Regions from separate parts of the Sporosarcina sp. 6E9 genome, predicted to be linked through region 1. Evidence: riboswitches for the same ligand, from Rfam matches in the RefSeq annotation. Region 1 holds a riboswitch; each other region holds the start of a gene.

Region 1 (3,302 bases):
TCCCGTCCATCCACTAAATAAGCTCATCGCGCCTTCAATGCTAATATGTTGTTTGTAATCCTCATACTTGGCTTCCGCCTCTTCTTGTGTTCGACCAACAATCGGAGTGAAAAGACTATACACTTTTATGTCTTCGCCTTTTCTGCCAAACTGTTCTGCCTGACCGCGTATTTTATCGACAAACTTTCGTGCAATATCAGTTGTTGGCATGGAAACATAAATACCTTCCGCATGTTCTGCAGCAAATGCACTTCCTCTTGGCGATAATCCAGCTTGAAAAATGACTGGTGTTCGTTGAGGGGATGGTTCGCATAAATGAGCACCTGGAACTGTGAAATACTTACCCTTATGTTGAATGTCGTGCACTTTGTCTGGATCCACATACATCTTTCTTTTGGTGTCACGAACGACGGCATCTTCATCCCAGCTTTGTTCCCATAATTTATAACAAACATCTAAATATTCTTCAGCGATTGAATATCGTTCATCATGTGCAATTTGTTCCGCAAGGCCCATATTTAATGCTGCGCTTTTCAAATAGGAGGTTACAATATTCCAACCAACCCGGCCCTTCGTTAAATGATCTAATGTCGACATGCGACGTGCAAATGTATAAGGATGTTCATGGGTGACGGACGCGGTAATGCCGAATGACAATTTTTTTGTAACTGCAGCCATTGCTGGAACAATCAGCAGTGGATCATTGATAGGGGATTGCACTGCTTGCCTTAAACTAGCGTCTCTTTTACCTTCATAAACATCATACGGACCTAGTACATCTGCTAAGAAAACGGAGTCAAACTGTGCGTCTTCCAATAACTTTGCAAACTCAATCCAGTAGTTTATATCCGTATAGCGATGTGCTTCACTGTCTGGATGGGACCAGAGTCCAGGAGATTGGTTACTCGGACAGTTCATATCAAATGCGTTTAATAAAATTCTTTTTTTTGTCATTATAAATTCCTCCTAATTTTTTGTTGCGTTTTAACTATGCAAAGACTGATTCGTTTCCAATTTCTTGGCGTTCCACATAACTTTCCAACATATTCGTTAATCCAGCAGGGAAGTGGAGTCGCTTTGTCGATTGTTCTTCCGACAGATTCGCTGTTGTGTATTGCAAAAACTTAAGGATATTCATTCTTCTTTCTGTGATATGTACGATTTCGTGATCATAAAACCATGCGTCGATTGTATTGTATACACCCCGGTTGATGTGAAAAGTCGCTTCAACCTTCCGGACGAATGAAAGATCCGGCAAATGAACATCCACGGTCATCAAATAACACCTCCTATACGAATAAATAAAAAACCCCCTTCTCAAGATGAGAAGAGGGCGAAATACAAAAATTAGCTGTAATTTCAGCCGTCTCATCTCGAAGAATACGAATGTATTCTACTGAACTTAGCACCATACACTTGAAAATTGCTGGTTGCTGAGGTTTCAAAGGGTCAGTCCCTCCACCTCTCTTGATAAGAAGCTTACTTATTCAATTTTTAATCGCCGATCGAATAGCTAGATTTGTCTGTTCGAACGTTAGATTGGATTCTATCTACCTTTTTCGAAAGAGTCAAGAGGTTTTCATAGAATAATCGGATATGAGTGAAAAGTCTCGTTATTTAACTTGAATCAAAATATGGTGACAGAAAAAACATGGAGATGTAGTGATAGTGACGAGTTATGCAAATCTTGACGTGTTATTGGATGAACTTACCAACTGAGGATATAGGATTAATGGACCATGAATTGTGCACTGATGATACTGAATATGCGCGAGATTGATTGTTTTTCAAGAGATAGAAGTTTATTGATGCATCATTTAAAATGGTTTGACAAATTGGAAAACTATAGTAATCTATTTTAAACGTATATTGAAAAAGGATGACAATAAAGGGGGATAAAATTGAATTCGCAAAAAGTTAGTAGTGGAAAAAATGATAAAAAGAACGGTTTTTTTAATAAGTTTCTAGACCTTATTGAGAAATATGGAAACAAATTACCCGATCCAGTTATGTTATTTGTGTATATTGCAGGCCTAATTTTAATCTGTTCTACTATTTTTTCCTTACTTGGTGTAACAGCGATAAACCCGGGTAACGGTGAAGAAATTATCGTTGTTAATTTGCTTAATGGCGAAGGAATCATCAAGATATTAACGAATCTCGTAGCGAATTTCACTAGTTTTCCTCCGCTAGGCTTGGTTCTGGTAGTAATGCTAGGTGTTGGACTGGCAGAGTCAACGGGACTTATTGGGGCCGTAATGAAAACAACCATATTAAACGCGCCTAAGAAATTAATTCTACCAACAATTGTGTTGGTAGCTATCGTTGGAAACGCAGCTGCAGATGCTGCAATGGTTGTGTTGCCTCCAATCGTTGCAATGATATTTATTGCATTGGGCCGACATCCCATTGCAGGCTTGGCAGCCGCGTATGCATCAGTTGCCGGTGGATTTAGTGCAAATCTGATATTAAGTGTTTTGGATCCGTTAGTTTCGGGCTTCACGCAGACTGGTGCTCAGATGATTGATCCAGAGTACATCGCAAATCCAGCGATGAACTATTATTTCCTAGTCGTTTCGACATTGTTTTTAGTTCCGACAGCTGTTTTTATCACAACTAAAATCGTTGAACCACGTCTTGGAAAATATGAAGGTGAAATCGAGACGTTGGATGAAGTGACAACAGCAGAAAAGAAGGGGCTACTTTGGGCTGGAGTTTCAGTAGCGGTAATGGCTGTTGTAATCCTCAGTCTATCAATTCCCGAAAATGGGTTGTTTAGGCATCCAGAGACTGGCTCCTTAACTGTTTCTCCCTTAATGGACAGCCTAGTGCCATTAATGATGATTTTATTTCTAGTACCGTCAATTATTTTTGGGAAAGTCGTGAAGGTCATTAACGATTCAAAAGACATGGCGAATCATTTGGCAAAAGCAATGTCTGGAATGGGTATGTATATCGTTATTGCATTCGTAGCGGCACAAATGATCGCCTTCTTCAATTGGAGTAATTTAGGTCCGATTGTTGCAATCAAAGGAGCCGAAACCTTAGAATCTATTGGGTTGAAAGGGCTTCCGTTATTAATAGGATTTATTATTGTGGCAGCACTTATTAACTTCTTAATCGCCAGCGCTTCAGCTAAATGGGCGATTCTAGCACCAGTGTTCGTACCGATGTTTATGTTATTGGGATATAGTCCGGCGTTGACGCAGATGGCCTATCGAATAGGGGATTCCATTACGAATCCAATAACGCCGATGCTTGCCTATTTCGCGATTGTCTTAACTTTCGCGAAAAAGTATGAT
Region 2 (3,302 bases), 620 kb from region 1:
AAGGGAAAGGAGTTTAAAGTCATGGTAGATTAAAAATAAGGAGGTAGATAGTTATGGAAAGAAGTAACTTATTAAGTCAAATCGAACAACTGGAAAGAGAAATCTATGAGAAGAAAAAACAACTTTCAAACTTGAGACAGTCAGTCCCTGAACAACAAGTCAGGAACTATGAGTTTGAATTAACCGGTAACAAGAAAGTCTCTTTATTCGATTTATTTGGCGATAAAAATGAGTTGTTTGTCGTTCATAATATGGGGAAGAGTTGCTCGTATTGTACAATGTGGGCTGATGGTTTTAATGGGATTTATCATCATTTGATTGACCAAGCAAGTTTTGTTGTGGCGTCTCCAGATGCACCAGAAGTACAAGAGAATTTTGCAGCGGAGCGAAAATGGCGATTTCCCATGATTTCAGTAAAAGAAAGTTTATTCACTAAGGAACTAGGTTTCCAAAAGGGAAAAAGTATGTTGCCAGGCGTTTCGACATTTCGTAAAGATGATCAAGGTCTTATTTATCTTCATGCACAAGCACCGTTTGGACCCGGGGATGATTATTGTGTTACTTGGTCATTATTCGATCTTCTCCCTTCAGGCGCAAAAGATGTAGAAGTGAAGAATAAAATACTCACCGATTCCGACTTCCAGTTGACAAATAATATTGCAATTGGCGTCACTAATTATGAAGATGCAATTCAATTTTATAAAACGATTTTTGGGATGAAAGTTGAAAAAACCATTGAAAATGAAACAATGCTTTCAATGAGCGGTGTTAATTTCTTCATCGAAAAGGGCGATAGTAATAATGTGTTCTTCGAATTTGCTGTCGGTAATATTGATTCAGCAAAATGTGTTCTACTAGAGAACGGATGCAAAATTACTATGGAATACAATGAAAAAAGTTTAATGATTACCGATCCATTTGGGATGAGGTTTCATTTATTTGAATCATAATCTAAACCTATAAAAAGAAAAGGGGTAATCTTATGAGTTTAAGACCTTGTCCGTCATGCGGAAACAACGTGTCCAAACAAGCAGAATTCTGTCCGAATTGTGGACATACATTTGTAAGTAAAGAAAAGAGTAACGGAATTACATTTTGGGGTATAGTAGGTGCGGTCGTTGTAGCAATCCTCATTATCTCATTTTGTTAAAGGATGCTGAATAAAATCTATCATTTATTCAAAACAAGCAAACTTTTACGATTGAGTTTTTCTGCTGGATTTGGAGCATTTTCACTTTACACATTGAATAAATTTTACTTGAGGGATTTACTAAATTGGTCATTTGGAAAGTATTATTTAAATGACGTACTTGCAGGCCTACTTATTGTGGGGATTGTTAATATACTTTCGATTTATGGAAATCAAAGAAGACTTTTGCTAATTAAATTGCCGCGAATACTCGTATTCACTTTACTTTGCGGCATGTTTTGGGAGTATGTAACTCCAGTTTATTTACATTATAGTGTCTCGGATCCTTTCGATGTTGCGGCGTATATGTTTGGCGGACTTTGTTATTGGATTATAATTCGCATGAACCCAGTAAATAGACCGAACAGTTATAACTAACACTAACTTCTTGTTAATCCAAAGAGTTTAGTGTTTTTTATCTATAACTGTTGACTTAATCCCTAGTTATCATATAGGATTAATTATGAAAACAGAATATATATTCTTATCAAGAGTGGTGGAGGGATAGGCCCTATGAAACCCGGCAACCGTTTGCAAATTGCAATCAGGTGCTAAATCCAACGGAGCATTCTGTTCCGAAAGATGAGATGAAGGTTGCGACCTGCAAAAACTTCTTCTTATCGAAGAGGTTTTTTATTATTTCAAAAGGAGCTGGATGAAATGAAGTATGGATTTTGGTTACCTATTTTCGGAGGATGGTTACGGAATGTAGAGAATGAAGAAATGCCGCCAACATTCGAATATGCGAAAAAAGTAATTCAAGCTGGTGAAAGACTAGGTTTTGATACGACATTAATAGCTGAGCTATATTTAAATGATATTAAAGGTCCAGAAAGTGATAGTTTGGAAGCTTGGTCAACGGCTGCTGCACTTGCGGCTGTGACTGATAAAATAGAAATTATGGCAGCTGTGAGGCCAGCGTTTCACAACCCGGCTGTGACAGCGAAAATGACTGCAAATATCGATCATATAAGTAATGGTCGTTTTACATTAAACGTCGTTTCGGCTTGGTGGTAAGAAGAAGCAAAACAATACGGTGGTAATTTTACGGAGCACGACGAACGTTATGAACGAACATCGGAATTTTTAGATGTTTTAAAAGGACTCTGGACTGAAGAAGTCTTTAATTATGAAGGAAAATATTACACGATTGAAAATGCACGCATGCACCCTAAACCTGTTCAACGTCCGAATCCAATTTTGTATGCGGGCGGGGAAAGTAAACGGGGTAAGGAAACGATTGTTGAATCGTGCGATGCGCATGTTATGCACGGCGGAACAGTTGAAGAAGTCCAAGCAAAAGTAGATGATATGAAAAAGTTACGTTCAGATGCAGTGAAAGAGCCGTTTAGTTCGTTTGGATTGGCCGCTTATGTTGTATGCCGTGATACAGAAGAGGAAGTTCAAGAGGAACTCGCTAAAATCACATCTATAAAAGAAACTAGTGGCTATGCAGGTTATAAAGATTTCACAGGAAACTCCGAACTCGAACAGCAAGTAAAGTTGTATGATTACTCTGTATCGAACCGGGGTCTAAGACCAAATTTAATCGGTACGCCTGAACAAATTGCCGGGAGAATCCTAGAATTTGAGAAAGTAGGCGTTGATTTACTGCTCATTTACTGCTCTTGCAATTTTCTCCTCAACTTGAAGAAATGGAACGTTTTTCGAGAGATGTTATGCCTATAGTGGAAAGAAAAAGACAATTGGTCACAAAATAAAGGGGGTTATTTAAATGAGTAAAATATATATCATTCACGAGAATAGTGAATGGACGACGCATTTAACAAAACGGCTTGAGGAACTTGATGTGCCATACGAAGAATGGCATCTTGATCAGGGCATTGTCAATTTGACGGAAGAACCTCCTGAGGGGATTTTTTATAACCGGATGAGCGCATCATCACATACGCGTGGGCATCGATTTGCACCAGAACTTGCTTCTGCGACATTAGCTTGGCTGGAACATCATAACCGGGTAATCTTTAATGGGAGCAATGCATTGCGACTTGAGTTAAGTAAAGTCCTTCAATACACAGCGCTCAACGCGGCTGGGATTCAGACACCAAAAACGATTGCGACAGTTGGGAAGGAGAATATTTTCCAAGCTGCT
Region 3 (3,302 bases), on a different contig from region 1:
TGTCTTTTGCCTTTTTCAGCCACAGATCCTTGTCGTACCCTTTTTCCATATAATGTTCAAATAAGTCTTCATCGCGTTCTGCAATGAATTCAATTAACTCTTCTACCATTACGCCTTCAGCAAAACTATCCGTGAAGTCATAAACATCCTCTGTTAAGTTTTCTCGAATCTCTTTAATGACATCGGCAACAATCGTTCCTTCACGGTCGATTTTATTCAGAAAGAAAAAGGTTGGCACTTTGTGTTTTTTCAGCAATTGCCACACCGTTTCAGTATGCCCTTCGACACCGTCTGCCGCGCTAATGATAACGACCGCGTAATCCATCACTTGTATCGCGCGTTCCATTTCCGGCGAAAAGTCTACGTGACCCGGTGTATCGATGATTGTGTAAGTCGAGTTGTTGTATGTAAATTGAGCTTGATCGGCAAATACGGTTATGCCGCGGTCCCGCTCGATATTATGGCTGTCGAGAAAAGCGTCTTTGTGATCTACGCGGCCCCTCTGCCCAATGCTGTTTGTATGATAAAGTAGCTGCTCGGAAAATGTTGTTTTCCCGGCATCTACATGCGCTAGAATTCCGATTGTTTTGTACATCATAACCACCCCTTTGTTACATGCTCTTGCCTTTAGTATATCATCGCTGTGATAAGAATAATTATGAATACACAAAAACCGAGCAATTCCGCTCGGTTTTCATATCCATTTATTTCACTATGCAAACGCTTTTTGATGTTCAATCACTTTAAATGCCTGATTCAAATCCGCGATTAAATCAGAAGCGTGCTCGATGCCGACGGACACGCGGAGCAGGCTATTTGATAAGCCGTACGATAAGCGAATATCTTCAGGAATATCCCCATGTGTTTGTGTCTTCGGATAGGTGATAAAACTTTCAACACCACCTAAACTTTCTGCAAATGTGAAGAGCTTTAACGCTTTCAGAAATGGTGAAACTAGTGCTTCTTTGGCGATTGTAAAACTCAACATACCGCCCCGCCCTGGATAAAAGACGTCGTCCACGAGTGGATGGCCTTGTAAAAAGGGCACGATTTCTTTCGCATTTAGCTCATGTTTATCCATTCGAAGGGCTAGTGTTTTCATCCCCCTGATTAAATTCCAACAATCGAGTGGTCCCAACACCGCTCCGATTGAGTTCTGCAGAAATGCGAGTTCCTCGTTAATTTTCTCACCTTTGGAAACGACCAGCCCTGCTAGAACATCATTATGTCCTGCTAAATATTTCGTCGCACTATGAATAACGATGTCTGCGCCTTCTTCCAAAGGCCTTTGAATATACGGCGTGTACAGCGTGTTATCAACGATACAAAGAAGTTCATGGTTTTTCGTTATAGCGGAAACTTGCTCAATGTCCGTCTCTTTCATTAATGGATTTGTCGGTGTTTCAATGAAAATTGCTTTCGTGCTTTCCTGAATTAACCCTTTTAATTCATCGGTAGATTCGCCGTCCCAATAACTGAACGTCAACCCATACTTCGCTTCTAAAATTTCAAACAAACGGTACGAACCGCCGTAAATATCACGTGAAGCGATGATGTGATTATCTTTTTGAAATAACGAAAAGACGAGTTGAATGGCGCTCATTCCTGAACTGGTAGCGAAAGCCCGCTCTCCTTTTTCCAGTAATGCCACTGACTTTTCCAACACAGCACGCGTTGGATTGCCTGTTCGCGTGTAATCGTATCCCGATAATAAGCCGATCTCTTCATGACGAAAGGCTGTTGAAAAATAAACTGGCGTGCTCACCGCCCTAAAATGTTCATCACGCTCATTGCCTATTTGCACGAATTCTGTTTCTCGATGATAAGTCAATTGACTTTCTCCTTTTGGAATGATGCCTATACTAAACATCTTCCACTTAGTATTTTGTCTTATTTAAAAATAGAAATAGCCCTCTTCTTGGAAATGAGAAGAGGGCAATAATATACAGGTCCTCCTCTTATCTTCCAGATTATAAAATCTGTAGGATGTAGCACCATCACAAACAATGTTTGCAGGTTGCCGGGCATCACAGGGCCTATTCCCTCCGCCACTCTCGATAAGAGACTAACTATTCAATTGAGTTTTCAAAATTTTGCATTTGTTATTAACGAGTATCATAAAAAAGAACTTAGGTCATGTCAAGCCCATTTTTCAAATTATCTTATTTTATCGAACAGTAGGATATGGCAATCATTTCTCTTTAAGCTCTGCTTTGAATAAATAACTTAGGTCTCTACTTTTAATATCTTCCAAATCGCCATCGGTTCCTTTTAATATGTCGCTGGAACCAGTGTACCAATACGCCAAATAGACGGGTTTATCGGTTTTGACAGGGATCTTTCCTTCAAATGTTTTAGCGCTCGATGATCCCCCTTGAAGTGTTTTCATTTCTTGTGTCGTCACGCCACTTGGGTGTCCAAAAAGAATCTTTCCTTTTTCACTGTCTGTAATGACAGCGAAACTCACCGCGCGATCTTTAGTGTCTAAATTGACTGGATTAGGTGGGGGATGGTTTTGAATAAACTTGCCGTTTTCATATTGCTCAATTGTAAAATAGAGTTCATAGCCTTCCGGAATTTGACCGACGATTTCAAAATGCTCAGCCCATTCACCACCTGAATTCTTTATGAGAATCGATTCTTCCTCTGTTAATATTCGGTCTGAGATCATCAAATCGTTTGAGCAAGCTGATAGCGCTAAAATTAGTAGTAGTGCAGAAAGTAATAGAAGTCTTTTCATTTAGTCCCTCATTTCGTTCAAATTAGGAAAAACTTTTGTTCATTCCAATGTCACGTCTAAAAACACATAACCATCACGTTCATGTTGACCTGAAAAAACGATTGGCACTCGTTCGCTAAATATCGGGCCATCCACAACGACGGTATGAAATTCACCAGCTTCCCCGCATGAATCAATGCCTTGTGCCTCTAGTTCATCTATTAATTCTTTTGTGAATTTCCTTCCGATAAATTCGCTCGGCATCATAGTTGTATTCACTACGACAATGTATGCCTCAAAACCTGCTTCTACGAAATCTTTGACGACTTTTTTTCGCGGCTCCATCCATAGTGGATGAACTGCTTCCATACCGACTTTCGCGCAAGTTTCCCGAATCCATGTTAAATGGTCTTCTAAATCGATGTCACCGAATACACCGTGATGAATTCCAGCATCTTTACACTCTTTCATCGCATCTAAAAACTGTTCAGCGTATCCGTTCCAATCCGCCCCGCGAGTCATAAGCGGAACGCCTAAACGCTCTGCTTGCGCTTTGATTATTGCTATTGGAAGTGCATGCGAT
Region 4 (3,302 bases), on a different contig from region 1:
GGGTTTGTTACTGAGGATTTGAGTCCAAAGAAAACGATGAAACTGATTTTCAGAGAGCTATTTGTCGGTATTATTATTGGCGTAACTTGCGCAATCCTTATTTCAATCATCGCTTACATTTGGCAAGGCAGTATCGTTCTTGGATTAGTTGTCGGGGCTTCCTTACTCGTTACACTCATTATCGGGACACTCTCCGGCACGATTATCCCACTAATTTTACACAAGTTCAAAGTGGATCCAGCAGTTGCATCCGGGCCGCTAATCACAACAATTAATGATATATTATCGCTTCTAATTTACTTTGGCATTGCGACAATGTTTATATCAAAACTGATGTAAGTCATTGCGTGAATAAGTAGACACCCGTAAATAACAAAATCAAATAAGTGAAAATCCGAAAGTACTTCTGATTGATACGGTGGAATAGGCGTTGTCCAAAGTATAGTCCTAAAACGACTAGGGGCAACCCCATTCCACTCGATATCCAAACGGTTTTATTGGACCCGGCAAATAAAACTTGAACGACTAGGCTAATTGAATAAATGAAAAGATAAAAGGCTAATGTCGTCGCACGCAATTGTGCTTTCGGTGTGCCTGTTCCAGAAAAGTAAAGCAGTAATGGCGGTCCGGGCATGCCGATACCGGTTGTCAGTAAACCAGATAAGCCACCGACAAAAAAATCGCGGCGCTTGGTCGTCTTCAAGTGAAAATTCAACATAAGCAAAAATGTTAAGGCTAAAATGACTACGCCAATACCAACTTTCAAATTTCTCGTTTCCGCAAATAAAAAAATCAGAATCCCAATTGGTAATCCTGGTAAACTTCCAATCATAAATCGTTTTAAAATACCCATATCAACATCTGCGCGGATTTTTCTAATAAGCGCTGCGGAAATGACTAATGATAATACGAAATTGATTTGAATGGCTTCTTTAGGTTCGAAAATCAACAATAAGAACGGCGTTGCCATGATAGAAAAGCCGAATCCCGTGCTTGTTTGTAAAATTGACGCAAATAATATGATGACGATAAATAATATAATAGTCATATTAATTCCACCTCGTAATTGTTTCTTATCATACCATTTTGATAGATGAATTACCCTTCCTTTGTAAGCGCTGTCAATCCTGAGTCAATTAATCGGAATAGTTTTACTTCAATCATTTCGTTGACTTATCATTCTTTTCAATCTAAAGTAAGGATTAATTCTTGCGACAATCGAATAGCAAAACATCACTTTCTTATCAAGAGAGATCGAGGGACAGGCCCTATGACATCTCGGCAACAGATTCATGACGAATGAATACTGTGCTAATTCCTGCAAGTGCTTCGGCATTTGGAAGATGAGAACGAGATGGTTTCTTACATAGTAGAAGCCCTCTTTTTTCTTATCATTCTATTGATAAGTGAATCGGGGCTTTTTCGTTTTTCTTAGATGGCTGAGAAGTTGTGAACGCGGAATGAGTGTTTTTTATCAGGAGGTTTTGACATGATTGAATTTAAAAATGTCTCGAAGACGTTTAGTCTTGGAAAACGAGAAGTGCATGCGGTTAAAGATGTTTCGCTATCGGTTAAAAAAGGAGAAATATACGGTATTATCGGATTTAGTGGTGCCGGAAAGAGTACGTTGCTACGTTTAGTGAATATGTTGGAACGTCCAACTTCTGGCTCTGTGTTCATCCAGAATGTTGATGTCAGTTCATTATCCGCGAAGGAATTACGCACGCAACGCCGCAACATCGGGATGATTTTCCAAAACTTTAACTTATTTAATTCAAGAACTGTTGCTGGAAACGTTGCTTATCCTTTAAAGTTGGCCGGCGCTACCAAACAAGAAGTCCAGGAGCGTGTGAAAGAACTATTAGCTTTTGTCGGTCTATCCGATAAGGCGAAAGATTATCCAGATCAACTATCAGGCGGACAAAAACAACGTGTCGGGATTGCTCGGGCGCTTGCCAGTTCTCCGGAAGTTCTCATCTGTGATGAAGCGACATCCGCTTTGGATCCTGATACCACCGCTGATATTTTACGGTTACTCAAAAAGGTAAATAAGGAGTTGGGAATCACCATTCTTCTTATCACACATGAAATGCATGTTATCCAATCCATTTGTGACAAAGTGGCGGTCATGGAGGAAGGCGAAGTAATTGAGTCTGGTGCGGTTTTCGAAACCTTTACGAATCCGCAACACTCAACGACGCAACGCTTTATCCAATCCATTCAACAAGACTTGCCTTCTGAGAAGCTTTTAGACGAATGGCGTTCCAAGGGCGGTACCCAGTTATATCGCGTCATTTTTAAAGGCGAAATTGCAAGCGACCCTGTTCTATCGCAAATCACTCGAAAACACGGCATCGATTTCAACATCGTCTATGGTTCAGTTCGAGAAGTTCAAGAAAGGTTTTTCGGTAATCTTCTGATTTCCTTTGAAGGTGAACCGGCAAAGATCCAAAAAGTATTGCAGACACTTGAAGCGATTGTAGATATCAAGGAGGTCATTAAAGATGAGAGTTGATTGGTCCACGTTTTGGCCACGAATTATAGAAGCGACGGGCGAAACGCTCATCATGGTGCTTGCCACACTTATTTTCGGTTCGATTATCGGAATTTCACTGGGGCTTCTATTATTTGTGACAAGAGAAAATAATATCTTGGAAAACAAAGCAGTTTCACGCGTCTTAAATATTCTTATCAATATCATACGGCCGATTCCGTTTATCATCTTCTTAGTTGCCATTTCACAACTAACGAGATTGGTTGTCGGGACAACCATTGGAACGACCGCAGCGATTTTCCCGATGACGATTGTGGCGAGTTTTGTTGTTGCTCGAGTTGTTGAAAATAACTTAGTTAGTATCGACCCGGGCGTTATAGAAGCTGCGCAAGCAATGGGGGCAAGCCCACTTCGGATTATCTTTACTGTATTAATTCCAGAAGCGCTTGGGCCTTTGATTTTAGGATTAACTTTCGTTTCGGTCAGTCTAATCGACTTTTCTGCGGTTGCTGGAACAGTGGGCGGCGGAGGTCTTGGACATATCGCCATGACTTATGGTTATCAACGGTTCGATGCGAGTGTCATGATTGTTACGGTTGTTATCTTAATTTTGATGGTGCAACTCGCGCAGTGGATCGGCAATACGCTATCTAGAAAGATTATGCGTCGTTAACATTAAAATTGATTTAGTGCTCCGTCATTCGCTTTCCTGCGGGCGAGCGCCGAGCCGCTTCCCTTGCTACACTCAGTCCAGGGTCTCGGCTGTCTCGCTGATTCCGCGGGAGTCTCACGACTGCGCACTAAATCA

What was found. Region 1 has a riboswitch for S-adenosylmethionine ahead of J4G36_RS03750 (hypothetical protein). Riboswitches for the same ligand answer to the same signal wherever they lie in the genome.
Region 2: another riboswitch for S-adenosylmethionine. It lies ahead of J4G36_RS06910 (LLM class flavin-dependent oxidoreductase); the one in region 1 lies ahead of J4G36_RS03750 (hypothetical protein).
Region 3: another riboswitch for S-adenosylmethionine. It lies ahead of J4G36_RS13495 (PLP-dependent transferase); the one in region 1 lies ahead of J4G36_RS03750 (hypothetical protein).
Region 4: another riboswitch for S-adenosylmethionine. It lies ahead of J4G36_RS16010 (methionine ABC transporter ATP-binding protein); the one in region 1 lies ahead of J4G36_RS03750 (hypothetical protein).

What each region holds. Positions count from the first base shown of each region.
Region 1 is NZ_JAGEMN010000001.1:708,396-711,697, forward strand. Features, by position in the region: gene J4G36_RS03745 (LLM class flavin-dependent oxidoreductase) at 1-954, opposite strand, end outside; gene J4G36_RS03750 (hypothetical protein) at 989-1,276, opposite strand; SAM riboswitch class I at 1,366-1,477, opposite strand; gene J4G36_RS03755 (AbgT family transporter) at 1,902-3,302, shown strand, end outside.
Region 2 is NZ_JAGEMN010000001.1:1,325,173-1,328,474, reverse strand. Features, by position in the region: gene J4G36_RS06925 (DUF899 family protein) at 54-950, shown strand; gene J4G36_RS06920 (zinc ribbon domain-containing protein) at 983-1,150, shown strand; gene J4G36_RS06915 (hypothetical protein) at 1,154-1,567, shown strand; SAM riboswitch class I at 1,671-1,778, shown strand; partial or broken gene J4G36_RS06910 (LLM class flavin-dependent oxidoreductase) at 1,850-2,910, shown strand; gene J4G36_RS06905 (ATP-grasp domain-containing protein) at 2,925-3,302, shown strand, end outside.
Region 3 is NZ_JAGEMN010000003.1:97,316-100,617, forward strand. Features, by position in the region: gene J4G36_RS13490 (GTP-binding protein) at 1-595, opposite strand, end outside; gene J4G36_RS13495 (PLP-dependent transferase) at 713-1,870, opposite strand; SAM riboswitch class I at 1,956-2,064, opposite strand; gene J4G36_RS13500 (hypothetical protein) at 2,192-2,740, opposite strand; gene J4G36_RS13505 (Dph6-related ATP pyrophosphatase) at 2,780-3,302, opposite strand, start outside.
Region 4 is NZ_JAGEMN010000005.1:96,261-99,562, forward strand. Features, by position in the region: gene mgtE (magnesium transporter) at 1-339, shown strand, start outside; gene J4G36_RS16005 (sulfite exporter TauE/SafE family protein) at 341-1,048, opposite strand; SAM riboswitch class I at 1,239-1,350, shown strand; gene J4G36_RS16010 (methionine ABC transporter ATP-binding protein) at 1,490-2,515, shown strand; gene J4G36_RS16015 (methionine ABC transporter permease) at 2,505-3,167, shown strand.